DNA from 4 places in the Shewanella sp. HL-SH2 genome. Region 2 is predicted to be linked to each of the others. Evidence: predicted binding sites of a transcription regulator. Region 2 holds the regulator's gene; each other region holds the start of a gene.

Region 1 (7,438 bases), 320 kb from region 2:
AAGAGTATAAAATGGAATTCGAATTTCGACGTAATCGTCTAGATGACACTGTATTTGCCAGCTTCAGCATGGATCATGAAGTGTTTGGTCGCTGGTTTGCCGAAGAGTTAGGCGCTGATGTGACACGTGCTCAGCAAGTGCTGACTCACATTGCCCAATTAATCGCTGGGGTTAACACCCAATGGCGGGACATTGGTAATGATTTAACCCTTGAGGCCGACATTGAGCAGGTCCGTATTTTTGTTAACGCGATTGATTTTGACGAAGAGCATAATCTTGAGGACGGTATGGCATTGTATAATGCTGAATCAGAGGGGTATTGTGGCCTAGAAGACTTTGAAAAAGCGCTTAAAAGCTGGTTGGTATTTATTCAAGAATAAATTTTTCAGATTTAATTGGTGTTTGCTGCAGATAGGTTACAAGGTGCAAATGTTATTTAAGCGCGCTTTTCAAGCGCGCCTTTTCAACGGATAAAGCATTAGATTGTACAAAAGCATCAGCCATCGCCTTTGTATTGATTTTAGTTATCGTGAATTAATCATAAATCAAAGTATTACAGTAGCTTATTGGTTTAGGTACCTTACCGCCATCTCTGTACGTGATTTAGCATTTGCTTTGCGCAATAAGTTTTTAACATGCACTTTTACAGTGCCTTCGCTGATATGTAAATCTTCTGAAATCACTCTATTACTTTTGCCTTCGGCCAATTCCTGTAAAATTTGCAGTTCTCGTGGGGTAAGGCTTTCAATCCATCCATTATCATCCGGTGCGGTCTTCAATTCGTATAGATAGGCCTCAACTTCAGCGCTGATCACGCGGTGGCCTGACATGGCCTTTTTAAGCTGCTCTAACAGTAACTCTGGCTCAGTGTCTTTTAATAAATATCCATCAGCACCAGCACGAAGTAGACGAATAACATCTTGTTTCGCATCTGACACCGTTAGAATTACAATGCGAGCGGTTACCCCTTCCTGACGCATGGCATTTAAGGTATCTAAACCCGACATGCCCTTCATGTTTAAGTCTAGCAATATAATGTCCGGCTCATTAGCGCTTAATGCAGTTAACGCATCTAAGCCGGTACCGACTTCACCGAATAGAGTAAAATCTCCATCAGAGGTAATGAGTTGGCAAATACCACGACGAAGTAAGGGGTGATCGTCTACAACGAGTACTGAATATGGCTTACCCATTTAAAGGCTCCTGCTGTGGTGGAAAACTAAGTGTTACTGTGGTGCCGCCAGTAGTGTTAGCACTAAAGGACAGTTGGCCATTTAATTTGCTGGCACGCTCATGCATTATACCAATGCCAAAGTGTTGATCACGCTCTTTTAAATGTGACACACCCATGCCGTCATCTGAAATAGTGATGTTAATTATTGCTGATGATGTTAAGTGACAATCTATCACGATATGTTTTGCTTTGGCGTGTTTAATTGCATTTAACGTGGCCTCACGAGTTAAATGTAAAATATGAATATGTTGTTTTGCTTCAAGTAAATGCGCTGACAATGCATATTGTAAACTCAACTGAATATCTGTTTGGGGCCTTAGCTGATCAAGCATCACTTCTAAGGCGTGGTTTAAATTAGGCTCTTTAATGGTTAAGCGAAAAGTCGATAATAATTCTCGCAGTTGGGCATAGGCAAAGCTGACGCCATCGTTAATTTCAGTTATTTGAAGCTCTACTGCTTCATTACGGCAATTATCAGGTAATTTTTTACGTAACAAGCTGACCTGGATTTTTAAAAATGACAATAACTGCCCTAAAGAATCATGTAACTCACGGGCAATAACAGCGCGCTCTTCCATTAGCGCGAGTTGTTGCCTTTGCTCAGTCGCATTATGGATGGTAATTGATCGTGCTAGCATCACCGCAAAATTAATAAATAAGGGTGTATTGAGCTTATGTGTGGAAATGACTTCTAAATAGCCCTGGCGGGTTTGCTCTAATTGTAGCGGAAAACACACGCTATTTTGAGGTGTCGAAGGCCAACCTTTACTGGCCTCAATAACGTCTTGAGATTGGTCTTCATGTTCAATGACTAATCTTAAAAAGTCTAATTTTTCATATGTTTGAAGTTGATCTAACGCTGACTTTAGTGCTTTGTAGTCAAGCCGGTCTGAATGCAACATAATCAAGTTATCATATAAGAAATAGAGTTCATTGTTGGCACGTGTTAGCGCTAAGGTCTTATCAGATACCTGTTGTTCAAGATCTTGATATAAATTTGATAATTCTGAGGCCGTTTTTTTCAGTGCATTACTTAATGCCGTTAGCTCTATGTAATCCGTTTTAGGCATATCGACATCGAAATTACCTTGTGAAATAGTAATTGCACTATCCATTAATAATTGCAGCGGTTTTACCACTCGCCTGCGGGTAAACATAACGGCAATAGCGGCAACGATTAACATTAATGTCAACCCAATAACTTGACTCAGGACCAGTAACCTCAATTTATCGGCGGAAAAACGTTCGATTTCTAATACCAGAGTATCGACGGTATCAACAAAATCGGTTAACGCTTCACTATAAAGCTTGGTTTCACCAGTTTCTGCATAGGTTCTCATTAACTGCCATTTATCTATCACTAGTAAGTACTGTTTTGATAAGGTTTTTGGGCTGTACCATGCGAGGGAATTTTGCAGTTCATTTGAGTTGAGAGTGTTTTCAAACTCTTCAATTTTGGCGTTGACTTGGTCATTTTCTGTGTTGGCAGATAGCAATAGTCGATAACTTTGCATACGTAATGAACCTGAGGCGTTAATTGCACGTGCATCACCAATGCTGAATGATAAATTAATAATTGAGTACACAGCTAAACTTGAAGAAAGTAAGATTAGCACTAACATTACTCCCAGTATCGTAGAGGTTAAACTACCGCGTTTTAACATTTTCGATCCATTTTATGACGTTTTTCAGCTGAATTAGTGTGACATGTTTATCTACTTAAAACACCACTGAAACACAGGTAAAAAGAGAGTTCTACATTAGCTAGCGCTTTAATACATTAACAGAATTAAAAAAATGTGAGATACAACACGTTCACATATTGATCTGGCGCATACTTCTATCTCTATACCCCGAAAGGGGTATTCTTAATTAAGGCTTAAATAGCTAATTTTGACCTTGGAAAGATCGTGGTTATAAATTAATTATAAAGTAACACGGAGTGAAGGTGATGAAGATGAACATAACAAATACTGTATTAAGTGCAGTCATTGCGACCAGCTTTTTAGCTGCTGGTGCAATAGCAAGTGATAAGACTGAACCCCGCAGTGAAGTATATAAAGATAAGTATTCTGCTCAGTATGAGTCTTGGCATGATACCAGCGAAAGTAAAGAAATTGTTGATATGTTGGAAGAGGTACCTAGCTTAGTGGTTTTATGGGCAGGTTACGGTTTCGCAAAAGATTATAATGCGCCACGCGGTCACCATTATGCGGTTACTGACGTCACTAACACATTACGTACTGGCGCCCCTAAAAATGCTGAAGACGGCCCAATGCCGATGGCATGTTGGAGTTGTAAAAGTCCTGATGTTCCCCGTGTAATCGAAGAGCAAGGCGAAGATGGCTATTTCGCGGGCAAATGGGCTAAAGGCGGACCTGAAATTGTTAACACAATCGGTTGTAGTGACTGTCATGAAAAAGGATCGCCTAAATTACGCATCTCTCGTCCATATGTCGATCGTGCATTAGGTGCAATTGGCACACCTTTTGATAAAGCGTCACGTAAAGATAAGCAATCTATGGTTTGTGCGCAGTGCCATGTTGAGTACTACTTCGAGAAAACCGCTGATAAACCTGGTTTTGTGAAGTTCCCGTGGGATATGGGAACTACTGTTGAGCAAATGGAAGTTTACTACGACAATATGGAGTTCTCTGATTGGACCCATGCTGTATCTCGAACTCCTATGCTTAAAGCACAGCATCCAGGTTATGAAACTTGGAAAGCAGGTGTGCACGGTAAAAACAACGTAACCTGTACAGATTGTCATATGCCTAAAGTGGCTAAAGCAAATGGTAAAGGTAAGTTTACCGATCACAAAGTGGGTAATCCGTTCGACCGTTTTGATGAAACCTGTGCTACCTGCCATAGCCAAAGCAAAGAGTTCATGGTTAATTTAACTAATGAACGCAAGCAAAAAGTAGGTGAACTTAAAGCCAGTGCTGAAGCACAATTAGTTAAAGCTCACTTTGAAGCAAAAGCGGCTTGGGATGCGGGTGCAACTGAAGCTGAAATGAAGCCTATCCTTATGGATATCCGTCATTCACAGTGGCGTTGGGACTATGCAACTGCATCACATGGTGTTGCGGCTCACGCAGCTGATGAAGCGTTACGTATTTTAGGCACCGCGGTTGATAAAGCGGCTAATGCACGTATTAAGCTTGCTCACCTATTGGCGGCTAAAGGTGTTAAGCAACCCATTGCTTATCCTGACACGTCGACTAAAGCAAAAGCGCAAGCAGCATTAGGTATGGACATGAAAACAATGAATGCAGAAAAAGAAGCATTCAAGAAAAATCTAGTGCCTAAATGGCAAGAAGAAGCAAAAAAACGCGAAGCGACTTATAAGTAAGTTGTTAAGCTTACTCAAGGCAACTTTGAAGAGTTAACTTGAATTAGCTAAATGCTTTAGTAAAGCCCTCGAAAGAGGGCTTTTTTTATGCGGTTTATCACTTGGCTAACACTAATCTTTTCTTCGCTCATTTCATCGTAGAGCTGCACCAATATTAAGCGGCCTAGTTTTTAGTGCACCATTATGGTGCTAAATTGTCGCTATTTCTATTGAAAATTTACTCTATTTCTATTTAAAACATTAACTTAAAAAACTGGCCTGATGATTGAATCTGTTTTATCAACAAATATATAACAAATTCATATTTTATTAATTTTTGGAGGTCGGGATGAAACTCGTCAGCGCAATCATCAAACCATTTAAATTGGATGATGTCCGTGAAGCAATAGCTGGTATGGGCATTGAGGGTATGACAGTTACTGAGGTGAAAGGTTTTGGTCGTCAAAAAGGTCACACTGAGCTTTATCGTGGTGCTGAATATCAAGTGGATTTTTTACCTAAAGTAAAATTAGAAATAGCCACTAAAGAAGAAAACCTAGATATGTTAATTGAGGCTATTACCACTGCAGCGCATACCGGCAAAATTGGTGACGGTAAGATTTTTGTAACTAATTTAGAACAAGCCGTGCGTATTCGTACCGGTGAAGTTGATAACGAAGCATTATAAGGGGCAATGATAATGGAAGAATTAGCAAAATTAGGACTAACTGTTAGCGAGTTACGCTTTGCATTAGATACCTTCTATTTTTTGATCTCTGGTGCATTAGTGATGTGGATGGCAGCAGGGTTTGCCATGTTAGAAGCTGGCTTAGTTCGTTCAAAAAATACCACTGAAATTTTAACTAAAAACGTATGTTTATATGCAATCGCTTGTGTAACCTACTTACTTGTTGGATATAACATCATGTATGTCGACAATACTGAAGGCGGTATTATTCCTTCGTTTGGAGCATTAATTGGTTCGCAAGCTGCTGATGCTGACCACGCACTAGAGTCTGACTTTTTCTTTCAAGTTGTATTTGTTGCTACCGCGATGTCGATTGTATCGGGTGCGGTTGCAGAACGCATGAAGTTATGGGCTTTCCTGGCATTTTCAGTGTTTATGACGACGATTATTTATCCTGTTGAAGGCTATTGGACTTGGGGCGGTGGATTTTTATCAGAAGCTGGTTTTGTTGATTTTGCGGGCAGTGGCATAGTACACATGGCGGGTGCAGCAGCGGCTGTTGCTGGTGTATTATTACTGGGTGCTCGTAAAGGTAAATACGGTCCTAACGGCCAGGTTAATCCAATTCCAGGCTCTAATTTACCAATGGCAACCTTAGGGATGTTTATTCTGTGGATGGGTTGGTTTGGCTTTAACGGTGGTTCACAGTTATTAGTGTCTGATGCTGAAAATGCTTCAGCCGTGGCTAAGGTTTTCGTTAACACTAACTCCGCCGCTGCATTCGGTGCTATAGCCGCCTTGATTGTGTGTAAAGTGGTGTGGGGTAAAGCTGATTTAACTATGATATTAAACGGTGCTTTAGCAGGTCTTGTGGCAATTACGGCAGATCCATTATCTCCTTCACTTGTTATGGCTGGTGTCATTGGCTTAGTTGCTGGTGGTGTGGTTATTTTCTCAATTATTGGTTTTGACCGTATCAAAATTGACGATCCAGTGGGCGCAATCTCAGTTCATGGAGTAGCAGGTTTATTAGGACTAATGCTAGTGCCATTATCAAATGCTGATGCAAGCTTTGGGTCGCAGTTATTCGGTGCAGTAGTTATCTTTGGCTGGGTATTCTCAGCGTCACTTTTAGTTTGGTTTGTTCTCAAGGTGACTATGGGTATTCGTGTTAGTGAAGAGGAAGAGTATGTCGGTATGGATGCATCTGACTGTGGTATTGACGCTTATCCTGAGTTTGTTAGCGTAAAAAACGGTAGCTAATTTTACAAGTGTCGAAATATTTAAGCAGAGTCCTTTAGGGCTCTGTTTTTTTATGTGCTAGATTTATTGTTTATGACATCATTTGAGACGGCCTATGAATACCTTCAATCACTTTATGACTTTTACGGTAATCGCGATAAGTTCTATGGTCAGTTATTCACTTAGTGCAGGGCAAGTTGTAGTAAGAAAGTCATCTGAACAATTTGATGCTTTTGCCGTTCGCGATCAAATTGCTAAAGAGTTCGAATGGCAAGAGGCACTCAGAATGCAGCAGCAAATTGAAATTTTACAGGCCCTGCCAGTGGGCTGTATTCCATTTGCTTTGCCGTATCGATATTTTAGCTGTAATGGCTTTGCTTATCGTCCGTATGACTATCAAAATAAAGAGTTATTTATTAAAATAGATCCGCCTAAGAATCCAGCACAACCTAAATAGTACTCTGTTAATCTGAGTTGAACTGGTGGATGCCCGTTGTTAAATTCACGTCTTTTTGGCTGAAAAGGGTTTACTTGACTAAACTTACCTTATTCGTATTTCGATTAAGAGGGTTGGGTTATGTGGTCTATTACCTTTCAAAAGTACGTCAATCCTATTACTGGCTTACATCAACTTAAGCAAAGAGTGTTACCTATATTGGTAATGTTTGCACTTTTTGGGCCACTGTCTGGCTGTCAGTCCACGTCTGTTTCAGTAGAGCCCATTGATGTGGAATCACTATTCCATGACGAGCTATTTACCACAACTGAGATCATCTCACCTGAGCAAATTTATAGCTTACCTTTGTCTTATGTCGCCCAAATAAAGCAAGTTTATTCAAGAGACAATGCCACTCAACATCGAAAAATGCCTATTCACCAGTGGCTGGCCCAATATATTGGAGCGCAAAATGGTGGCTTTGAATACCGAGACCATTACACACGC
Region 2 (7,438 bases):
ATTCACTGGCACTACCTTTGATGATACCTATTTTGGCATTTTTAATACTCGCTAGATTTTGATACTTTTTCGCGGATAAGCTGATTAATTTAATATCATTATCAGATTCAACAAAACTGGTTAAAATAGCAAAGTCGCTACGATAGAAGCTATTAAACATAGCTACAGTTTCTGATGCGGTGGCAAAATCGACTTGTTCAGTGATAAGTGCTTCAAAACATTTTACCCCACCTTCGTGTTCAATTAATTCAACATTTAAGCCATGCTGCTTAAAAAAACCCTTTTTATGTGCAATAAATAAAGGCGCCGATAAGGGAGTATTAGACACTGCAATCTTGATAACATTAACCGTACTGTTTTGTGGGGTAACCGTTGAATCGGGCTGACATGCGAATAATAGTGCAACAAGCAACATAAATACTGGGAGTTGAAATTTCATACATAATTGATTTTAGTTAATAATGGTAAGTGTAGTGGCTAAAAGACATGTTCGCTAAATTGTTGAGTAAAAAACTGTTAATTATTATAGAAGTAAGTAAAAAGTCGTAGTTACAATCTGAATTTGACTAATCCTTATTATCTCAATGCTGGCGTTAACGGTAAAAATATTACTCACTATTAAGGGGCTAAATAAGGCTTAGCCTAATTATTGTCTTGTGGATTGTCTTGTGGATTGTCTTGTGGATTGTCGTGCGGATAAAGTGGCAAGGGTGTTAGTGCGTCACTATTAGGCTTCTAGCGCCATATTATTATGTGTGGTTGTTGTTTGCATTGATATATCCCATTACTGGGGAATAATTGAATATATCCAAACACCCTTGCCGAAACTGGTTTATGCAATCATTTGCAATTGTTTATTTAAGCTTTGGATTTGCCTTTGTAAAGTGGCTATTTGTTCTGTGATTAGATCTTTTTTAACCTCAACGGGTTCAGTCGTTGATTTTACCCATTGGTATACCACTCTAGATGAAACGCCATATTCCTTGGCTACTTCTGATAACAAGCGGTTATGGTTAGTGACTTGATTAACCACTTGATTGATTAGTGTGTCTGGATAACGATTGCTTAGGTATTTTTTCATAATCAAAGTCCACTTTTTTGAATGCAGATATTTATCGTTTTTCAACTTCCCATTGACTAAAACCAACATTGGCAAAAAATGTGTAGTGTTGCTGAATTTTTGTAAAAATTGGGCTAGCCAATTTAAGAGTATGTCCAAAAACAGTATTAATCGTATTTAAGGTTAATTGTGTATTTCGCATAGTGCTCTCTCCAATAAGTCTTGCTAGCTTTAAATCTAGTACCACTTTGTAGGTACTAATTACTATATGAAAAGAGCGTGCCAACTATTTTTTTATTTATTTTTTATTCATTTTCAATGCGTTATGATTTTATGGTTTCTGTGGTGGTCGTAGGGTATGCAATATAATGGTGCAATTGCACTAATTCGGAGGGAGATTTAAATTATCCTAACTGCATTAATTTAACCTCAACTTAGCTCTGGTTAAGCGAGGAATTCAATAAATTAAACACGGTTAGCTATTTTAAAGCAAAGGTGGGTTCATGATGAAAAAGTAGATTCAATCGCTGGGGGAAGTGATTAGGATCAACAACCTTCTTCGAACTTGTCATTAATTAAATCGCATATAGCATCAAGCGCAGATTGTGCATCTGGCCCTTCAGCTATGATATCTATGGTTTTACCTAAGCCACTTTCAAGCATTAATAAGCCTAAAACACTGGCGGCGCTGGCCTTTTTATCACCCTGGATCAGGGTAACATTGGCATTGAATGCATTAGCAAGAATAGCCAGTTTGGTCGCCGCTCGTGCGTGTAAACCAAGCTTGTTTGATATGATGACTTGGCGCTGTAAAAGACTCATTTAGTTAAGTTCCGACAAGTAACTTTATTGCGATTATTTGTGCTTATTTATAAGCTCTCGATGTCTTGCTTGAACAACATGTTTTTTACCACTTGAAAAACGTTTAGCAAGCTGGTCGGCGATATAAACTGAACGATGCTGGCCACCAGTACAACCAATAGCTATGGTTAGGTAGCTGCGGTTATTGCGCTCTAAGTGGGGCATCCATGTTTCAAATAGGTTTTCTATTTGCCAAATGAATTTATTTACCAGCGGTTGCTGGCCAAGAAACTCCTGTACCGGTTCATCTAATCCAGTAAAGGGGCGTAATTCTATTTCCCAATGTGGGTTAGGTAAAAAGCGTACATCAAACATAAAATCGGCTTCGGCGGGCATACCATATTTAAAACCAAATGACTCAAAATTGATCACTAACTCTTTATCAACACTGCCCATTAAAATTTCACGTACTTGATCACTAAGTTGATAAATATTTAGCTTAGATGTATCGATAAAATGGTCCACGTATTCAGAAATAGGCGCTAGTAGCTCACCTTCAAATTGAATCGCATCTTGTAGGGACATATTCTTTTTCGATAAAGGATGTAGTCGTCGGGTTTCACTGTAACGTTTTAGTAGTGCCTCATCACTTGCCTGTAAAAAAAAGCTTATGACTTCCGTATCCTCAGATAACCACGCTAGCTGCTGCTGTAATACTTTACCTTGCTCTTCTATATTTCGAACATCAACACTTATAGCCACCAGTTCATTGGTGTTTCTAAGCTGTTCTAATAGCCGTCCAATTAAGGGCAGTGGTAAGTTATCAACGCAATAGTAACCTAGGTCTTCTAGTACCCTAAGTGCGACAGATTTACCTGAGCCCGAACGACCGGATACAATGACTAATTTCATGCTGTGATAACCTGATAGAGTTCAGTTGAGTTACTTGCTTTTCGTAACTGCTTAAGAATATGTTTATCCGATAACTTTTCAGCCATTGAGGATAGGGTACTGAGATGTTGCTGACACTGGTCTGCTGGCACCAGTAATGCAAATAAGAGATCCACTGGTTGTTTGTCGATAGCATCAAATGAAATCGCTTCTTCGCACTTTATAAAAACCGCGATAGGGCGAACGATGGACGTTAAACGACCATGCGGGATTGCAATGCCAGAGCCTATTCCTGTGCTACCCATTTTTTCTCTAGCCACTAGGCTTTCAAAAATCTCTTGTGAAGAGAGGGATGGGTACTGGGCTGCAGCTAAATCACTGATAAGCTCCAGTACCTTTTTCTTACTGCCCGGTGTGGCACAGGAGGTGCATTCCGGCTGCAGGATGGTACTAAGTTCCATCATTAATGCTTAGTTAATTTCTCTTTGTGTTTAATGACCTGACGATCGAGTTTATCAATCAGGGCGTCTATAGCGTGATACATGTCAGCATGTTCAGATGTCGCAAATACCTCAGCTCCATTCAAGCTGACTTTTGCTTCAGCTATCTGTTGTTGCTTTTCGACATTTAATACTACGTGGACATTATTGATCTGATCGAAATGTCGTTCAAGTTTTGTAAACTTACTTGTGACATATTCTCTTAGTGATTCAGTAATTTCAATATGATGACCCGTTAAGGTGATTTGCATATTTATCCTCCAATTGCCTAGGTAGATTATAAACTCTTACGTTGGTTTGAGGGAGGGATCATCATCGCTTCGCGGTATTTCGCTATGGTACGACGTGCAACATTAATCCCTTGTTCTGCCAGAAGATCTGCCATTTTACTGTCGCTTAGTGGTTTTTTCTGGTTTTCAGCAGCAACCAGCTTTTTAATAAAAGCTCTAATTGCTGTAGACGAACATTCTCCGCCATCATCAGTACTGACATGGCTAGAGAAAAAATACTTAAGTTCGAACAGTCCGCGCGGTGTGTGCATATACTTTTGTGTGGTGACACGCGAAATAGTGGACTCATGCATTTCGACAGCTTCAGCTATGTCATTCAACACCATAGGCTTCATGGCTTCAGCACCGTACTCAAAAAAACCTTGCTGAAATTGCACAATACAATTGGATACTTTAAGCAGGGTGTCGCTGCGGCTTTCTAAGCTTTTGATAAACCATTTGGCTTCTTGTAAGTGACCTCGAATAAATTGAGTGTCTGTTGAACTCTTACTGCTTTTTGCCATGGCGGCATATTGTTGATTAATACCTATTTTTGGCATGTTATCAGGGTTCAATTCAACCACCCAACGGCCATTCTTTTTGGTCACTGACACGTCTGGGATAACATATTCATCATCCGGTGGGGTGATCATCGTGCCAGGACGTGGATTTAAAGATTGAATTAATTCAATTGCTTCGCGCAGCTCATCTTCTTTTAGCTTAGTTTTGCGCATGAGTGTGCGAAAATCACGTCCAGCAATCAAATCTAAATAATCTTTGATTAACATTCTGGCATTATCAATATGGGGCGTGTCTGGTGCAAACTGAACAAGTTGAATCAATAAACATTCACTTAAGCTACGTGAGGCGACACCCAGAGGGTCGAAATGTTGTATACGTTTTAGTACCGCTTCGACTTCGTCTAATTCGACAGAATCATCGCCCATAGCTTCTAAAATATCTTCAGTACTTTGGGTGAGATAACCTGTGTCATCAATGGCATCAATAATGGCTGTGGCAATAGCGAGGTCTGTTTCAGAAAAAGGGGTTAGATTTTTTTGCCATTCTAAATGCTCGTATAATCCTTCGGATGTTTCACCTTGGAAGGGCATGTCATCATTTGGCATGCTGCCAGAACCCGAACCAGGGCTTGCCATTGGGGAGGCGCTGTACACTTCATCCCAGGTAGTGTCCATTGGCAAGTCTTCAGACATTTGCTCTTTAGTCATTGACTCTGCGGTGTCGACATTTGAAGTGTCTTTTTCGACTACAGGTGCGCTTACTTCATTGAAGTCAGTTTCTGATAGGTCTTTGGAGTTATCATTTTTGTTGCTAAGTGCTGAAAATTCATCTTCCATTTCAAGCAAAGGATTGGAATCTAATACTTGTTGAATTTCTTGCTGTAACTCCAAAGATGATAACTGCAGCAAACGTATAGCTTGTTGCAGCTGTGGGGTCATAGTGAGGTGCTGACCCATTTTAAGTTGGAGTGAAGCTTTCATTACTGCTGATCCCTAGAAGAATTCGGCTTTCTACACTGATTAAAGTGAGTGATAGTCGCAATTTTTTAACAAATGGTTTTACTTTACCTATACACGATCAATTAGCTTAGTCGCCAGAAACATTTTGCCAAGCAAGTGCTTCAGATCCTATTTAGATTAACTATAGCTTGAATTGTTCGCCTAAGTATACTGCTCGAACTTGCTGATTGTTGAGTACTTCAGTTGGGGTGCCTTCGGCAATCAAATTCCCCTGGCTAACAATATATGCCCGCTCACACACATCAAGTGTTTCACGGACATTATGATCAGTAATTAATACGCCTAGGCCACGGTGTTTGAGTTGCAGAATAATTTTCTTAATATCAATCACTGAAATAGGGTCAACACCCGCAAAGGGCTCATCTAACAATATAAATTTAGGATTGGCTGCTAAAGCGCGTGCAATTTCTACCCGTCGTCTTTCACCACCAGATAGCGACATGCCTAAGCTATCGCGAATATGGGTAATATGGAATTCTTCTAAAAGATGCTCCAGTTCCTGAATTCGCTCATCCGAAGTCATCGATTTTCGGGTTTGCAACACGGCCATAATATTATCGTGCACACTGAGTTTTCTAAAAATACTGGCTTCTTGTGGTAAATAGCCAATACCTTTTCGCGCACGTAAATGCATTGGGTCAGCAGTTAAGTCATCGTCATCAATTAAAATGCGGCCATGGTCACTTTTGACTAAACCAACAACCATATAAAACGTGGTCGTTTTACCTGCGCCATTGGGACCAAGTAGTCCGACAATTTGGCCTGTTTTTACAGTTAAGCTGACACTTTTAACCACTTGACGACTTTTATAGCTTTTAGCTAAATTCTCAGCTGTTAAGGTAATTTGGGTCATTGGTTACCTTGCTTTTTTAACGGGATTTCAGGTAATTTTTGTGCTGGTGACTCATCATTTTGGAAATTTTCCGGTTGAATAATGGTAATAACACGATCTTCACCTTTACCGGTACTTTCAGCGATAAGTTCCTGAGCATTGATATTGTAACGGATCACGTTACCCGTCACTTTACTGCCTGCTTGATCTAGCTTAGCGTTACCTGTTAATAACAGTCCAGTTGTTGCTAAGTCATAACGAATTTCATTGGCGCTTGCTGTACCTATGCGACCATCATCAAGTTCTTGTGAAAATGTAGCAGGGTTACCGGTCGCAATGAGCGTTTTAGTCTGGCCGTTTTCAGCTGAAAATGCCCGCAGTTCATCGGCTTCGATATTGATCGAGCCTTGGGTAATTTTTACTGGGCCGTTAAAAATAATTTGATTATTTTTAACGTCTGCTCGTTGACTTACGGCTGCAATTTTAAGCTCTTGCTTCAAATCGCCTTCTTTAGCTACGGCGTTGCCTGCCAATACACTAATCGCTAAAGTGCAAATAACACTGCTTTTACCGAGCAATGTGGTTAAAAACTTAATGTGGTTCATATGTCCCTTCTACCTGGCTGAGTAAGGTAATTTGTTCTGCATTGAGATCGGCAAATAGCCCTAAGCCTTGAATAATAAAACCATTACCTTTAATGGTAACTGACTCTTCAGAACGACCTATCATAGTGTTTAAATTAAAGGTGACTTGTTGAGTTTCAAGTGATTGTAATGGTTCTTCAATATCAATGGCATCAATTACTACATCGTTATGTAAACTGACTTCATTTGAATGTTGATCTAAGGTCGCATTTTTAGCTGTTATTTGCCACTGCGCTTTACCATTTTCAGGGTAAAGAAGTAGTACAGGCGCAGTAAATGAAGTGGTATTTGTGCTGGTGAAATGTTCCATATGCTCGGCGCTAACTTTGCTGTCAATAAACCCGAGTTTATTAAATTCTGTCGTGCGAAGATTGTCAGCCACAAAATCAGGTCGCTCAATTCTAGGATCTTTAATTAACGCCATTTGGTTACGTTTGACTTGTACTTGCCAATACAATACCAAGGCTAAGCCAAAAAATGCACAAATAGCCAGTGTGGTTCGATTCATATGCTCATACCATGGGCACTTTCAAATTTATTTTGGCTTAATAACAACAAATCAGTGAGTTCTCTTAAGGCACCATTACCACCTTTAATGGTGGTTATCATATGGCAATGTTGTTTCACGTAAGGATGTCCATCGGCCACGCTGACAGCAAGTCCCACTACTTTCATCACAGGTAAATCTACCATGTCATCGCCAATATAAGCTACTTGTTCAGCAGTAACGTTATATTTTTTGATTAATTCCTCGTAGGGAGTAAATTTATCATCTATTCCTTGATAGATATCTTTGATGCCTAAAGCTGTCATGCGATTTTCGACAATTTTAGATTTTCGTCCGGTAATAACCGCCACATTAATGCCACTGGTTAATATTGAGCGAACGCCATATCCGTC
Region 3 (7,438 bases), 900 kb from region 2:
ATATCAGCCATGTTGATGACCATGACTGTCTTTGGCGCCAATACAACGCCCTCTCGCGTCAGATTACTTTTCTCAATGGCCTTTACGTTTGCCATTGTGCCTGTACTCCCCCCTGTTGAAAATGTAGAGCTATTTGCACTTAGCTCAGTGTTTATTACTTTACAACAGCTTTTAATTGGTACTGCAATGGGCTTTGTTAGTGTGATGATGATGCAAACATTCGTGCTGACAGGACATATTATTGGTATGCAAACCAGTTTAGGTTTTGCATCAATGGTTGATCCGGGCTCTGGTGAGCAAACCCCTGTGGTGGGTAATATATTCTTGCTTCTTGCGACGTTAATATTTTTAGCTGTTGATGGTCACTTACTAATGTTTAGAATGATTGTCGCCAGTTTTGAAACTATTCCAGTATCGGCAGAAGGTATTAATATTACCACCTATAAAAATCTTGCTGAATGGGGATCTTATATGTTCGGCGCGGCACTAACTATGTCTATCTCAGCCATTGTTGCGTTATTATTGATCAATTTATCTTTTGGTGTAATGACCCGTGCATCACCACAGTTGAACATCTTTTCAATAGGTTTTCCAGTTACCATGGTTAGCGGATTAGTGATATTGTGGCTAACATTAGGTCCTATCATGGCACATTTTGATGAAGTATGGTTAGCAGCCCAATTATTGATGTGTGATATTTTACAACTGCAATGCCAAATTGATGGTGATGTTGCTTTTTAAGGACACAGTAAATGTCAGAAGCTGACAGTGGTCAAGAACGCACAGAAGAGCCCACCAGTAAGCGTCTTGAACAGGCGCGTGAAAAAGGTCAGGTTGCTCGCTCTAAAGAGTTAGGCACTGCTGCGGTATTACTTGCTGCATCGGTTGGCTTTGCTATGACTGGGCCTGCTATCGCCAAAAGTTTATATACCATAATGAAACAAATTTTTACCATGGAGCGAGATCAAATCTTTGATACTAATTCGATGTATCGAATTTGGGGCGTGGTGGGAAATGAGCTTGCTTGGCCTTTGGTAAGTTTTATTGCTTTGCTCGCTTTGGTATCTTTTTTGGGCAATATCGTTTTAGGTGGCTTGTCTTTTTCTGTAAAAGCTTTTATGCCCAAGGGCAGTAAAATGAGTCCCGTTAGTGGATTTAAGCGAATGTTTGGAACGCAGGCGTTAGTGGAGTTAACTAAGGGCATAGCCAAATTTTCGGTAGTAGCCATTGCTGCGTATTTCTTACTAAAGTTCTATTTTTACGATATTTTAATGTTGTCTAGCGACCATTTACCTGGCAACGTTTACCATGCTTTAGATTTATTAGTATGGATGTTTATTCTGTTATGTTCCTCGATGCTAATCATTGTGATTATTGATGTACCGTTTCAAATTTGGAATCACAATAAACAACTTAAAATGACCAAACAAGAAATTAAAGACGAGTACAAAGATTCTGAAGGCCAACCTGAAGTTAAAGGCCGTGTCAGACAACTGCAACGAGAAATGGCGCAAAGAAGGATGATGGCCGAAGTGCCCAATGCTGATGTTATTGTGGTCAACCCTGAACACTATGCTGTAGCGGTTAAATATGATGTTGCCCGCTCCTCCGCACCATTTTTAATTGCTAAAGGAGTTGATGATGTTGCATTTAAAATTCGTGAAATCGCTCGTGAGCATAACGTTGCGATTGTGTCTGCACCACCATTAGCAAGGGCTATTTATCATACAACAAAAGTAGATCAACAAGTGCCAGAAGGCTTATTTACCGCTGTTGCTCAGGTGCTTGCATATGTATTTCAGTTAAAACAATACCAAAAAGGTAAGGGGCGTCGTCCTATACCAGTCCCGTTAAAACAACCCATTCCGGATGAACTAAAGCATTAATAACACTCTTAGATTGTTTTTTAATCCTAGTAAATAGATTCTATTATCAAATTATGATTGAATTTTTTTGTTGGCTTAATTCTTGCTATTTGACTGTACGCGTCAAAAATTCATCAGTAAAAGGCTTTCGCGAATGGATGTAAAAGCAGTTTTCGGGCAATTTAAACAAATCCGACCATCAACCTTTAAAGGAATTGGTACGCCTCTGTTAGTGTTGGCGGCATTAGGGATGATTGTTTTACCGATCCCGCCATTCTTATTAGATATCTTGTTTTCATTCAACATTGCACTGGCTTTAGTCGTGCTGCTTGTCGCTATTTATACCGACAGGCCACTCGATTTCGCCGCTTTCCCCACAGTACTTTTAGTGGCTACTTTACTAAGACTTGCCTTAAATGTGGCTTCAACTCGAGTGGTATTACTAGAAGGTCATAATGGTGGCGACGCGGCGGGTAAAGTCATTGAAGCCTTCGGCTCAGTGGTTATTGGTGGTAACTATGCTGTTGGTTTAGTTGTGTTTTTAATCTTGATTATTATTAACTTTGCTGTTGTAACTAAAGGTGCAGGCCGTATATCAGAGGTCAGTGCACGTTTTACCTTAGATGCTATGCCTGGTAAACAAATGGCCATTGATGCCGACTTAAACGCAGGTATTCTAAACCAAGAACAAGCGCGTATTCGTCGTGAAGAAGTGACTCGTGAGGCGGACTTTTATGGCGCAATGGACGGTGCGTCAAAATTTGTAAAAGGTGATGCGATAGCCGGTATTATGATTTTGGTTATCAACATGTTGGGCGGCTTTGTCATTGGTATGGTCCAGCATGGGCTTGATTTTTCTAGTGCAGTTGAAGTTTATACTCTGCTAACCATAGGTGATGGTCTAGTCGCCCAGATACCCGGTTTACTGCTTTCAATTGCAGCCGCTTTGATGGTTACTCGTCAAAATGAATCTGGTGATATGGGCCAGATGATGATGAGCCAGATGTTTGACAAGCCTAAGTCGCTAGCAATTGCAGCAGGTTTGTTATTTGTTATGGGTATTGTGCCAGGTATGCCACATGTCGCTTTTATCAGCTTTGCATTTATTACCGCGGCCACTGCTTATATGGTACAAAAACGTATTAATGAGAAAAAATCAGCTGCGTTAGAATTAGTCAAAAAAGGCCCGTCAGATATCAAAGATAAAGAACCAAAAGATTTAAGTTGGGATGATGTCCGTCACGTTGACACTATCGGTTTAGAAGTTGGATATAGACTTATCCCCTTGGTTGATAAAGGCCAAGGTGGTGAATTATTGAGTAGAATTAAAGGTGTGCGTAAAAAGCTATCACAAGAATTAGGCTTTTTAGTGCCAGCAGTGCATATTCGTGACAATCTAGATTTATCGCCAAATTCATATCGTATTCACTTAATGGGCGTGGTCGTCGGTGAAGCTGAAGTTAGACATGATTGTGAATTAGCCATTAATCCTGGCCAAGTTTATGGCAAGCTTGATGGCATAGAAACGACTGATCCAGCATTTGGGTTAGAAGCCGTTTGGATTGCACCAGAGCAACGTGAGCATGCGCAAACACTAGGCTATACAGTGGTAGATACTGCAACAGTGGTTGCAACCCATATCAGCCAATTACTCAGTAATAATGCTGCTAAGTTATTAGGTTATGAAGAAGTACAACAATTAATGGACATGCTTTCTAAGCAGTCACCAAAACTTGTTGATGGCTTTATTCCGGATGTAATGTCGCTAGGCAATGTGGTTAAAGTAATGCAAAATCTATTGAATGAAGGTGTATCTGTGCGTGACTTACGCACTATAGTGCAAACTTTGCTGGAATACGGCACCAAAAGTAATGATACTGAAGTACTTACCGCAGCCGTTCGAATTGCGCTAAAACGTATGATAGTGCAAGAAATATCCGGACCTGAGCTAGAAATCCCCGTCATTACTTTGGCGCCAGAGTTGGAACAAATGTTGCATAAGTCTATGCAGGCGACAGGGGGAGAAGGGCCAAATATTGAACCAGGCCTTGCAGAACGCATGCAGCAGTCATTACTTGATGCTTCACAGAAACAAGAAATGGTCGGTCAGCCAGCCATTTTATTGACATCAGGCATGCTGCGTTCAACTCTGTCACGATTTGTTAAGTACACTATTCCAAATTTAAGGGTAATTTCGTATCAAGAAATTCCAGATGAGAAACAGATACGGATTGTTTCATCTGTTGGCCAATAGTGATAACGTCAGATAAAAGAGGTGCGTAAGTGAAAATTAAACGATTTTTTGCCAAAGATATGCGCGCAGCATTAGCGCAAGTCAAAGAGACCCTTGGTTCTGACGCTGTCATTATGTCGAATAAAAAAGTGGCAGGCGGGATTGAGATTGTCGCCGCCGTTGATTACGATGAGCCTAAGGCGCGTGCCGCAATGGCAACACCAACTCCAGGCTTTATGGATCTTAGTGAGGATCGCGTATCACTTGCATCTAACTCTGTAATCAAGGCAAAAACAAAAATTAATCCACCGCCAGCGGCAGATTCATTACAAGCGTTGTTAGAGAAACAACAAAGCCGCTTAAGTCAGCAAATGCCTCCTAAACAAGATGACTCTGATTTACCTGAATGGGCGCGCCAATTACAAGGTGCGACAGCTGACGCCAAGCCAGCTAAACCTCAGTATCAGCAACAGGCTGGATTTGATAAGCAGTCAAAAAATAATAAAGTCAGTTCGACTGAAATGGATGCGCTTCGTGAAGAAATGGCTTCATTACGTAACTTACTGACTCATCAAGTATCTTCATTGATGACTGAACAAAAAAAGCGGAAAGATCCTGTGGGTGCTATGCTTGAAAGTAAACTACTTGCTGCAGAGTTTTCAGCACCCGTTGCAGCTAAACTTTCATCTCTGAGTCAACACTATAATCCAGCGGAATTAGTGCGTTCATTACCACAAAGTTTGGCTAACTTACTTGACAACCAAGGTGATGATATTGTAAAGCGCGGAGGCGTTGTGGCTTTTGTTGGACCAACTGGTGTTGGTAAAACGACATCTCTGGCAAAAATTGCTGCACGTTTTGCAGCACAACATGGTGCAGATCAAGTTGCACTTATTACAACGGATCATTATCGTATTGGCGCCTATGAGCAATTAGCAACTTATGGCAAAATAATGGGGTGTCCAGTAAAGCAAGCACATGATGTCACCGAGCTAGAACAGATTTTGTACCAATTTAGAAGTCGTAAGTTAGTACTTATAGATACAGCGGGTATGGGGCAACGTGATATGCGTCTTTATCAACAACTTGATAATTTGACAGCAAACAGTAGGATCCCAATTCGCAGCTATTTAGTGATGTCGGCAACAGGGCAACGCAGAGTATTACAAGACGCGGTTAATCATTTTAAACGCATTCCATTAGCGGGTGTAATTTTAACCAAATTAGATGAATCTGTATCAATTGCAGGTGCATTGAGCGTTCTGATACAAAATGAGTTACCATTAAGCTATGTGACTGATGGCCAACGTGTTCCTGAAGACATAAAAGTAGCAGATACTTTAGCTCTGGCTAAGCAAGCTTTAGCCGCGTTAAATGAAACAGAACAAGTAATTTCTCAAGACACAAGCGCATGGTCGAATGAAATGACTTATGCATTCGAGTAAGAATATGACCCGTGATCAAGCAAGTGGTTTACGTATGATGAATCAACCAAATAACGAAAAAGTTAAAGTAATTGCCGTATCCGGTGGAAAAGGTGGGGTAGGAAAAACCAGTGTTTCTATAAATACTGCCGTTGCCCTAGCGGAAAAAGGTAAACGTGTTTTAGTATTAGATGCGGATCTTGGTTTAGCTAACGTTGATGTGATGTTAGGAATTCGTGCCGAGAAAAATTTATCTCATGTTTTATCTGGCGATGCCGAATTAGACGATATCATTGTTCGAGGCCCTAAAGGTATTGGTATTGTTCCTGCAACGTCTGGAAGCAGAGCTATGGTTGAGTTAACCCAGGCTCAACATGCAGGATTAATTCGTGCTTTCAGTGAGATGCGTACACAGTTTGACATATTAATTGTCGATACCGCGGCAGGTATTTCAGATATGGTACTGAGTTTCTCAAGGGCATCACAAGATGTATTAATTGTGGTATGCGATGAACCGACATCTATTACAGATGCCTATGCACTGATAAAAATATTAAGCCGTGAACACGGTGTATTTCATTTCAAAATTGTGGCTAATATGGTACGCAGTTTACGTGAAGGAATGGAATTGTTTGCTAAACTAAGTAAAGTAACGGATCGGTTTTTAGATGTTGCTTTAGAGCTAGTTGCAACCGTGCCATTTGATGAGAATTTGCGTAAGTCTGTGCGAAAGCAAAAGTTAGTTGTTGAGGCGTATCCAAAGTCGCCATCAGCCATTGCTTATCACGGCCTGGCAAATAAAATTATGAGCTGGCCAGTTCCACAACAGCCGGGTGGACACTTAGAGTTTTTTGTTGAACGTTTAGTCCAACGCAAAGAAACACAAGAGGATAGAGTGAGTGAATAAAGCCGCCGCGTATACTCAGTTCGATAATAAAACATCCGTTGTTGAACAGTATGCACCGCTGGTAAAAAGAATTGCACATCATATGTTGGCGCGATTACCTGCTTCAGTGCAACTCGACGACTTGCTACAGTCTGGCATGATAGGGTTACTTGAAGCGTCATCAAAATTTGATGACACCAAAGGGGCTAAGTTTGAAACCTTTGCAGGCATTCGGATACGCGGTGCTATGATTGATGAAATCCGCCGTGGTGATTGGGTTCCTCGTTCAGTTCATCGCAATAATCGCCGGGTTGCGCAGGTTATTGACGAACTAGAGCAAGGATTGGGACGTGATGCTCGTGACACAGAAATTGCAGAAAAACTTGATATGTCGCTCAATGAGTACCATCATATTTTAAATGATGTTTCTGTTGGGAAAATCATAGGCATAGAAGATTTAGGTATTTCGCAAGATGTGTTAGTCACAGATGATGGAATACCAGATGATAATTTTGAAGCATTAGCTGAAACGCAATTTAAATCAGCGCTGGTGGAAGCAATTAAAACCTTACCAGAAAGAGATGCATTAGTACTTTCACTGTACTATGACGAAGCGTTAAACTTAAAAGAAATCGGTGCAATTCTTGAAGTAAGCGAATCTAGGGTTAGTCAGATATTAAGTCAGGCTATGCTTAGATTAAAAGGCAAACTCAAGCATTGGACACAACAATAATTATTAATTAGAGCACTAGAGTGTCAGCTCACCGGAGGAAACCTTGGACAAGAATATGAAGATTCTTATTGTTGACGACTTTTCAACAATGCGACGTATCATAAAGAACTTGTTGCGAGACTTGGGATTCAATAATACCCAAGAAGCAGATGATGGATCAACAGCCTTACCTATGTTGCAAAAAGGTGATTTTGACTTTGTTGTAACAGATTGGAATATGCCTGGTATGCAAGGTATTGATTTGCTGAAGGCTATTCGTGCCGATGATTCATTAAAACATTTACCTGTTTTGATGGT
Region 4 (7,438 bases), 460 kb from region 2:
TGGCAAGATGATGCTGAATATATTCAACAAACCTTATCGAGCTATTATCGAGTAAAGCTGCTTGAGACGACAGAAGATAAAGATGCTGCAGTACAAGCCCGTGAAGCCGTTAAGTGCGGGGCAGATATAGTTGTAGCCTGTGGGGGGGACGGTACGGTTAATGAAGTTGCTTCGATATTGGTAAACACCACAATGACATTAGGTATTATTCCGATGGGGACGACAAATGCCTTGGCTCATACCTTATTTGGTGTCGGCAGTAAGGTGATCCCTGTTGCTCAAGCCGTGGATATTTTGATTCAAGGCCATTATCAACCTATTGATACCGCAATATGTAATGAACGGATAATGCTATTGCTAGTGGGTATTGGTTTTGAACATAAGATGATTGAAACTGCTAATCGAGATAAAAAAAATGAGTCGGGTCAGTTTGCTTATTTGAGTGGCCTATGGGATGCCATTGATGAAAATCAGCCATTATCTTTGTCTATGCAATTAGATGATGGTAAAACACATACCATTGATACTACCAGTATAGTGATTGCCAATTCAGCACCTTTCAGCAGTTTACTCGCACAGGGTAATGGCGAGCCTAATATCATTGATGGACTATTAGATATTACTTGGATTGAGCCGACAGAGTCATCACAAGAGCAGCTACTGAGTTTGGTCGATTTATTATTTACTGGGATTACGCGTCTGTGGAACCAAACTAATAACAAGCTTGAGTCTGATGCAATACATCATGCCCAAGCTAAAAAAATATACTTAACAGCTCAACAAAAAATACATTATGTGATTGATGGAGAGCTTTTTGAATCTAATGATGTCACGGTAGAGGTTGTGCCGAAATCATTGAAGGTTTTTGTGCCTAAAACCAGCCCGATTTTGAGGCGTTAATCGGCACTGCCTTTATCTTCATACTTACTGAGTTTGTTATACAAGGTTTTAACGCTTATACCCAGTTGTTCGGCGGTATCATTTTTGTTACCGTCAGCTTGCTCTAGCGCTTGATAAATAGCGACCTTTTCTATTTCATCTAAACGCATACCAGCGGGTACTATAATCTTATCTGTGGTATTTTCTGGCTTAGATTCGGTTTCAAGTATGTTGAAATGACTTCTGTCAATCGTATCGTCAGCGAGAATATAAGCTCTTTCAATGGCATGCTTTAACTCACGCACATTACCTGCCCAACGCTGTTGTTGAATAAAACTGACAGCTTCTGGCGTAAAGATTTTATTGAGTTTTTCAGCGACATTTCTATAGGCTAAAAAATGTTTTGCCAACCCGAAAATATCATCACCTCTATCACGAAGTGGTGGAACGCGAATAGGAAAATGAGCTAGTCTGAAGTATAAATCCTCACGAAAAAGACCATGCTCAATAGCGCTAGCAGGATCACGATTAGTTGCAGCGATAATGCGTACATTGGCCTTTTTTACACTGGCACTGCCAATGGGGCGATATTCGCTATTCTCTAATACCCTTAATAATTTCACTTGATGATCAATGGGCATTTCAGTAATTTCATCTAGAAATAACGTCCCGCCTTCAGCTTGATCAAATACCCCACGATGATCACGGTGTGCACCGGTAAAAGCCCCTTTAGTGTGACCAAATAGCTCGCTGTCGACTAATTCCGGACTGAGTGCACCACAGTTAATTGCAATAAAAGGTTCGTTTGATCTGTTACTTGCAAGATGAATAGTGTTAGCGACTAATTCTTTACCTGCACCACTCTCGCCAACAATTAATACATTGCTTTCTGTCACCGCGACTTTGCGAACAGTGCGATACAGCTTATGCATAGCACGGGATGAGCCAACGAGTAATCCATATTGATCTAACTCACTGGATAATACCTGCTGGCGTTTAGATGATTCTAGTAATAAGTCTTGAGCGAAATCACTTAGGGTGTCATCAATGAGTTCCATATCGTATGGCTGTCTAAAATGGTAGCCAGCACCTTCTGACATTAATTTATCAAGGTTAGGGTTGGGTTTCCCTTCACTTAAAAAGATAAATTCAATGTCAGACATTAAGGCGTTACCTGTAAGGCTGGCATAATCAGCTTGGCTTAATTGAGATACTTCAATAATTGCCACATCTGCGTTACTCGCCTCAAGTTGTGTTGGCCAAGGGAGCTCAGTAATACTCGCTATTTTATTGAAATGCCTACAACTAGCTACTTGTAAGAGCCGTGTAGCTGTTTGAGGATGAAGCAAGTGGTAAAACAAGATAGGACCGGCCATGCCAGTGTTACTCCTTTTTGGTGCTCATTTAACTAATGGCAACTTTGTAAATTTGACAATAACAATCGGTAACTTTTTCTTAACATGTTGTTTGTGTCGAGAAGGTTTTGCAAATAATAACTTATTAATCAATTTTTTAATGGTTTTTCAGTGTTGTGTACGAATTATGCATGACTCAATCATAAGGTGAGCCATATTAGTTTATCCATTATGACTACAAATATTACAGGATAGCTATTAGTTATTTAATGGTAGGAGAAATGACATTGCAATATTCACAGATTAACTATTTATCAAGCAAGCAAATCGATTTAGGGGTTATTCGCGATGCAATTGATTTGTGTCAAGCGGGGCAGTTGTTTTACTCGCAAACGATTGCCGATATGGATGACTATAATTTCAAGCGTATTTTTATGGATATGGCTGCAACTAGAAGATCTATGTTGCAACATTTGGTGCCCTTATTTCAGCGAATAAAGCAAGGTGAAGTGGCATCTTATGATGTTCAACCAATTAGCTCATCGTCTTTTATTACAGGATATGCACATGCAAGTGATGCAATAAAGCAAGATAAACTATGGACAGCAGTAGGGTGGCTTTTAGATGTAGAACAACAGGCTTTAAATCAACTTAAGTCGGCTGCTCGGCAGGTAACAAATAAAGAGGTTGCTCAGCAATTAGCGGAAGGCTGTGCATGGCTTCAAATGGAGTGCGATAGTATGAAAAGTCTCTATGTGGGCCGTAAAAATGCTGCTAATTGAATGATTGCATCGCCATTTGAATATTAGATATCACTCAAGTGAAAAAGTTACCTGTTATCGGTAAAAATGTCCAAAAATGATTAGGCCTACACACATGTTAAATAATAAAAACCTTTTAAAACATGAGTTTAATTTGTTGGCATGATTTGCGCAGTACTTATATCAAGATAAACAATGGAGAATATCTTTATGAATAAGACAACATTATCTTTGGTAGTAAGTACGATGCTTGGTGCAATGGCTTTTTCTGCAAATGCAGCACAAGATTGGAAGGATGACGCTAAAGACGCATGGGTTGACGGTAAAGTTGAAACCACATTATTGCTCAACACCAATCTTAACTCGTTTGATATCAATACCGATGTACACGCCGGTAAGGTTATTCTAACGGGTAAAGTCGATAGTAGTATTGATAAATCATTAGCGGGTGAGCTGGTTAAAAGCTTAGATGGCGTTGAAAGCGTTGATAATCAATTGACTGTTATGATGCAGCAAGATGATAGTAAAGGCAGTGATTTAGGTGATGACCTAACCGATGCTAAGATAGCAATGATTGTTAAAACACGATTATTGTTTTCTGATGATGTAGCGGGTTCTAATATTAATGTTGATGTTAAATCTGGTGTTGTAACACTAGAAGGAACAGTAACAAGTGATGCAGAACGTGACTTGGTTGTTGCTATTGCTAAAAATGCTGACGATGTAGATAAGGTGGTTGATGAACTCAGTATTACGGATTCATAGACTATACCAACATCAAGGTGACATTAGATCGAAAAGGCCAGCCTGCGTGCTGGCTTCTTATTAAGTGTAATATAACCAAATGACACTGATATGAAAAATCGTTTAATCAACGGTTTCTGAGGTAAATCTACAACTTTCAGTATGTTGATTAAATTTATCTAAAAAATCGGGATATTGTTTCAAAAAGGTTTTACCAAAATAAACACCTAGTGATCTATCTAGATTGGGCACCACAGCAAAATTACTTACTGGAATGTTGACTCGTTTGGCTGCCGCTTCAAAAAACAAGTTGTTTTCTAAGATCGCACCTATGCGATTTTTTTCAAGTAAGTATATCAACTCATCCAAAGTACTTGCTTGGTGGATAACGTTATAATTGTGTTCTTTTAGCCAGAATGTGGCGTTGGAATGTCTGCGAGCACCAAATTGTGCGTTTGATTTAATCGCGTCTTGATTTAAGGGGATAGCGGTATTTTTGAGTAAGTAAAAGTTCCATTGCTGTGCAATAAAAGTATTTGATAATACCGCAAAACCATCTCTTTCATTGTTGTGAGAGGCTGAAAAAAAACCATCGTACTTGCCTTGTTTCACTTCTAACTGTGCACGCCCCCACGGGAGAAATATTACCTTATAAGGTTGTTGAAGTTTATCCATTACACAGTCTAAGGCTTTTATCGCATAACCATCATTTTTCTGACTAACTTCTATTTGGTAAGGCGCCCACTCCTGGGTGGTAATGGTGATAACTTTGTCAACCACAGCTGCTGCGGCTAATTGGCTTGAAAGTAATAGCAACAATCCAATCAATATTAGGCTTAAGTGAGCCGTTAACATTTTTGATTTTGCATTAAAGCACTTATTTATCAGCCGATTCATTAATTGCCACCCTTTTGTATCACTATTCTTTGCACTTAAGATTAACTTAGACTCGTTGTAAGTCAAAAATATATCAGTGGTAGTTTGTTAATGAGTGGGTGAAGCTTGGCTGAGATAACCTTTCAAGTTGATTTTTATAAACTAATTAGTTAGATGAGTATAACTCTCATAAAAAGTGTTCAATAACTCACAGTTTTATCTATTAGGCACGGCGCTTTATGCAATAGCTTGATTTTGGTCACTAACGGTATTTTCTGCTGTGTTATACCTGCAACAGCTATTTAATATGGTAGGTACTGATAATGTTTTATATACATATGCTGTTGTTACTAATTGTCATTTTTGTTGGTATACGCTATGGCGGAATCGCCTTTGGCTTACTGGGTGGGCTAGGTGTTTCGGTACTGGCTTTTGTATTTGGTATAGCACCGGGTACGCCGCCTGTCAGCGTAATGCTGATTATTTTGGCTGTAGTCGCGGCTTCAGCAACATTAGAGGCCACTGGTGGTTTAAAACTGTTGGTCAAGTTTGCCGAAAAACTATTACGTAAACACCCTGAACACATCGTTTTTTTAGGCCCACTGTGTACCTATTCGTTAACTGTACTTGTTGGTACTGGTCATTCGGTTTATCCACTTCTGCCCGTTATTTATGATGTTTCATACAAGAAAGGTATCCGACCTGAACGACCATTAGCAATGGCCACAGTCGCCTCACAAATGGGCATTACAGCAAGCCCAATAGCCGCCGCAGCGGCAGTGGTATTGGCAACTGCGGTAGATAATCAGCTTGATATTGGCTTAATTGATGTATTGATGGTGACTATTCCTGCGACCTTAATCGGTTTGCTGGTGGCGTGTACTTGGAGCTTAAAGCGGGGTAAAGATTTAGATAAAGATCAAGAGTTTCAGGCACGTTTAAAAGATGATGAGTTTCGTGAGTCATTAATCGATCCTAGTGCTGATAAAGTGCAAACCCCAGCCGCAGAGGCAACAGCAAAGAAAGGTTTAATAGTATTTTTACTGGGTATTTTTGCTGTGATCATGGTGGCTATGTTTAGCAAACAAGTATTACCCAGCGGTGTCAGTATGTCGGTAGCGATTCAGTTTATGATGTTGTCTGTCGGTGCGGTTATCTTATTGGCTACCAATGTATCGCCTAAAAAAGTGGTCACCAGTAATGTATTTACCGCAGGTATGACCGCGGTCATCATTATTTTTGGTATTGCATGGATGAGCGACACCATTATAGAACACCATAAAACCTATTTGGTTAGCGCAGTAAGCGATATTGTCAGTGTGTATCCATGGACATTTGCTATTGCGATGTTTGTGTCATCCATCTTCTTAAAAAGCCAGGCTGCGGTTTTAACTATTATGCTGCCATTAGGTTTTTCATTGGGGATCCCGGCGCCAGTATTAATCGGCGTGCTACCCGCGTGTTATGCTTACTTCTTTTTCCCATTCTACCCAAGTGATTTAGCCGCGATAAGCTTTGACAGAACAGGCACAACTCATATTGGTAAGTATGTACTTAATCACAGCTTTATTATTCCCGGCTTTATTGGCGTGATCACGGCAACCTTGGTTGGTTACTTCCTGTCAATGGCGATAAATTAATCACAATTTATCATCAAGATAATTGATGTGAATGAGTGGCAGCCCCTAGGTTGCCATTTTTACTTGCTAGAGGAGGAAAGTTTTATTTTGAGATTTTTTTAACTGGTGTAAATTATCCTGTTTATTACTTGAACAGTATAATGATAAGTTAATCTTTTTAAACAAAGTTTAGCGTGATTAACAGATATATTTAGGCTTAGAGGTCTATTAAATTGAGAAAGAAATTACTGCTTATTAGCTTGTCGGTATTACTGAGTGCTTGTGCTACTCAGGTGCCAGTGACAGTGGTTAAGCCTCCACCAAAGCCTGTGACTGTAAAGGCTGAGCCAAAATTACCTAAGTGGAGTGAGCCTAATTTATTAGCTTACCATCAGGATTGGGCGGGAACGCCTTATCGATTAGGTGGTATGAGTAAACAAGGTGTTGATTGCTCTGGTTTTGTGTACTTAGCTTATCTTGACATAGTGGGTGAAAAGTTACCTCGCTCTGTCAATGCGCAACGTGTATTAGGTAAAGAAGTCCCACGTGAAGCCTTAGAAGTGGGCGATTTAGTATTTTTTAAAACCGGTAAAAGCGCCCGTCATGTGGGCATTTACATGGGAGATGCCAGGTTTTTACATGCATCAACCAAAAAAGGGGTTAAGATTTCCAGTTTAAATAACGTGTATTGGAAACCGAAATTTTGGTTTGCTAAACGTTTAAAAAGTACTACGTTTGAGCAAAATATGTCTTTAGCCAGGCTGGTCGAACATGTTCAACAGCAAGACCATTTATAATTTGGCAGCAGTTTAACTGCTGGTGCCGTTTATTTGCTTCAACCCTAGGCCTGCTCTGAAGTATTGCTTGGGTTGTTTTCACCGCTTAGCATCGATATATTCATGTTATAAATAGCTGTTTAGGCTAAAACCACGACGTAAACGGACCCGTTATGCCAGACTCCAAGCATTGGACCTTAAAAAGTATTGCCAAAGAATTAGGTGTGTCGAATGCGACGGTATCTAATGCGTTTAATCGTCCAGATCAGTTGTCGGAAAAACGCCGCACAGACATTCTCGCTGCCTGCAACGAGCTAGGATATTTTGGACCTAATAAAGCCGCGCAATCTTTAAGGCGTGGTAAATTTGATACGGTCGCATTGGTGTTGTCGGACAGTATTGAATACATGGTGTCAGATCCTGTGGCC

Evidence for each region. The regulator sigma-54, encoded in region 2, starts transcription at its own class of promoters, with help from an activator protein. The targets are predictions, from matches to a motif close to GTTGGCACGNNNNTNGNNT.
Region 1: a site for sigma-54 is predicted at 4,839-4,857, ahead of ACRWP9_RS06060 (P-II family nitrogen regulator). Genes of this name have one in related genera too.
Region 3: a site for sigma-54 is predicted at 1,956-1,974, ahead of flhA (flagellar biosynthesis protein FlhA). Genes of this name have one in related genera too.
Region 4: a site for sigma-54 is predicted at 3,152-3,170, ahead of ACRWP9_RS02515 (BON domain-containing protein). Genes of this name have one in related genera too.

What each region holds. Positions count from the first base shown of each region.
Region 1 is NZ_CP195035.1:1,383,422-1,390,859, forward strand. It holds gene ACRWP9_RS06040 (YacL family protein) at 12-380, shown strand; gene ACRWP9_RS06045 (response regulator) at 564-1,193, opposite strand; gene narQ (nitrate/nitrite two-component system sensor histidine kinase NarQ) at 1,186-2,898, opposite strand; gene nrfA (ammonia-forming nitrite reductase cytochrome c552 subunit) at 3,192-4,586, shown strand; gene ACRWP9_RS06060 (P-II family nitrogen regulator) at 4,915-5,253, shown strand; gene ACRWP9_RS06065 (ammonium transporter) at 5,266-6,516, shown strand; gene ACRWP9_RS06070 (hypothetical protein) at 6,611-6,952, shown strand; gene ACRWP9_RS06075 (tetratricopeptide repeat protein) at 7,073-7,438, shown strand, end outside.
Region 2 is NZ_CP195035.1:1,065,038-1,072,475, forward strand. It holds gene ACRWP9_RS04655 (ABC transporter substrate-binding protein) at 1-439, opposite strand, end outside; gene ACRWP9_RS04660 (transposase) at 833-1,081, opposite strand; gene ACRWP9_RS04665 (hypothetical protein) at 1,113-1,262, opposite strand; gene ACRWP9_RS04670 (HPr family phosphocarrier protein) at 1,607-1,882, opposite strand; gene rapZ (RNase adapter RapZ) at 1,916-2,773, opposite strand; gene ptsN (PTS IIA-like nitrogen regulatory protein PtsN) at 2,770-3,213, opposite strand; gene hpf (ribosome hibernation promoting factor) at 3,216-3,503, opposite strand; gene ACRWP9_RS04690 (RNA polymerase factor sigma-54) at 3,530-5,023, opposite strand; gene lptB (LPS export ABC transporter ATP-binding protein) at 5,184-5,915, opposite strand; gene lptA (lipopolysaccharide transport periplasmic protein LptA) at 5,912-6,499, opposite strand; gene lptC (LPS export ABC transporter periplasmic protein LptC) at 6,486-7,046, opposite strand; gene kdsC (3-deoxy-manno-octulosonate-8-phosphatase KdsC) at 7,043-7,438, opposite strand, start outside.
Region 3 is NZ_CP195035.1:1,961,132-1,968,569, forward strand. It holds gene fliR (flagellar biosynthetic protein FliR) at 1-741, shown strand, start outside; gene flhB (flagellar biosynthesis protein FlhB) at 753-1,886, shown strand; gene flhA (flagellar biosynthesis protein FlhA) at 2,020-4,119, shown strand; gene flhF (flagellar biosynthesis protein FlhF) at 4,149-5,543, shown strand; gene ACRWP9_RS08570 (MinD/ParA family protein) at 5,548-6,429, shown strand; gene ACRWP9_RS08575 (RNA polymerase sigma factor FliA) at 6,422-7,141, shown strand; gene cheY (chemotaxis response regulator CheY) at 7,185-7,438, shown strand, end outside.
Region 4 is NZ_CP195035.1:602,060-609,497, forward strand. It holds gene ACRWP9_RS02500 (diacylglycerol kinase family protein) at 1-900, shown strand, start outside; gene ACRWP9_RS02505 (sigma-54 interaction domain-containing protein) at 897-2,255, opposite strand; gene ACRWP9_RS02510 (hypothetical protein) at 2,516-3,016, shown strand; gene ACRWP9_RS02515 (BON domain-containing protein) at 3,206-3,760, shown strand; gene ACRWP9_RS02520 (substrate-binding periplasmic protein) at 3,863-4,636, opposite strand; gene ACRWP9_RS02525 (anaerobic C4-dicarboxylate transporter) at 4,939-6,255, shown strand; gene ACRWP9_RS02530 (C40 family peptidase) at 6,468-7,031, shown strand; gene ACRWP9_RS02535 (LacI family DNA-binding transcriptional regulator) at 7,184-7,438, shown strand, end outside.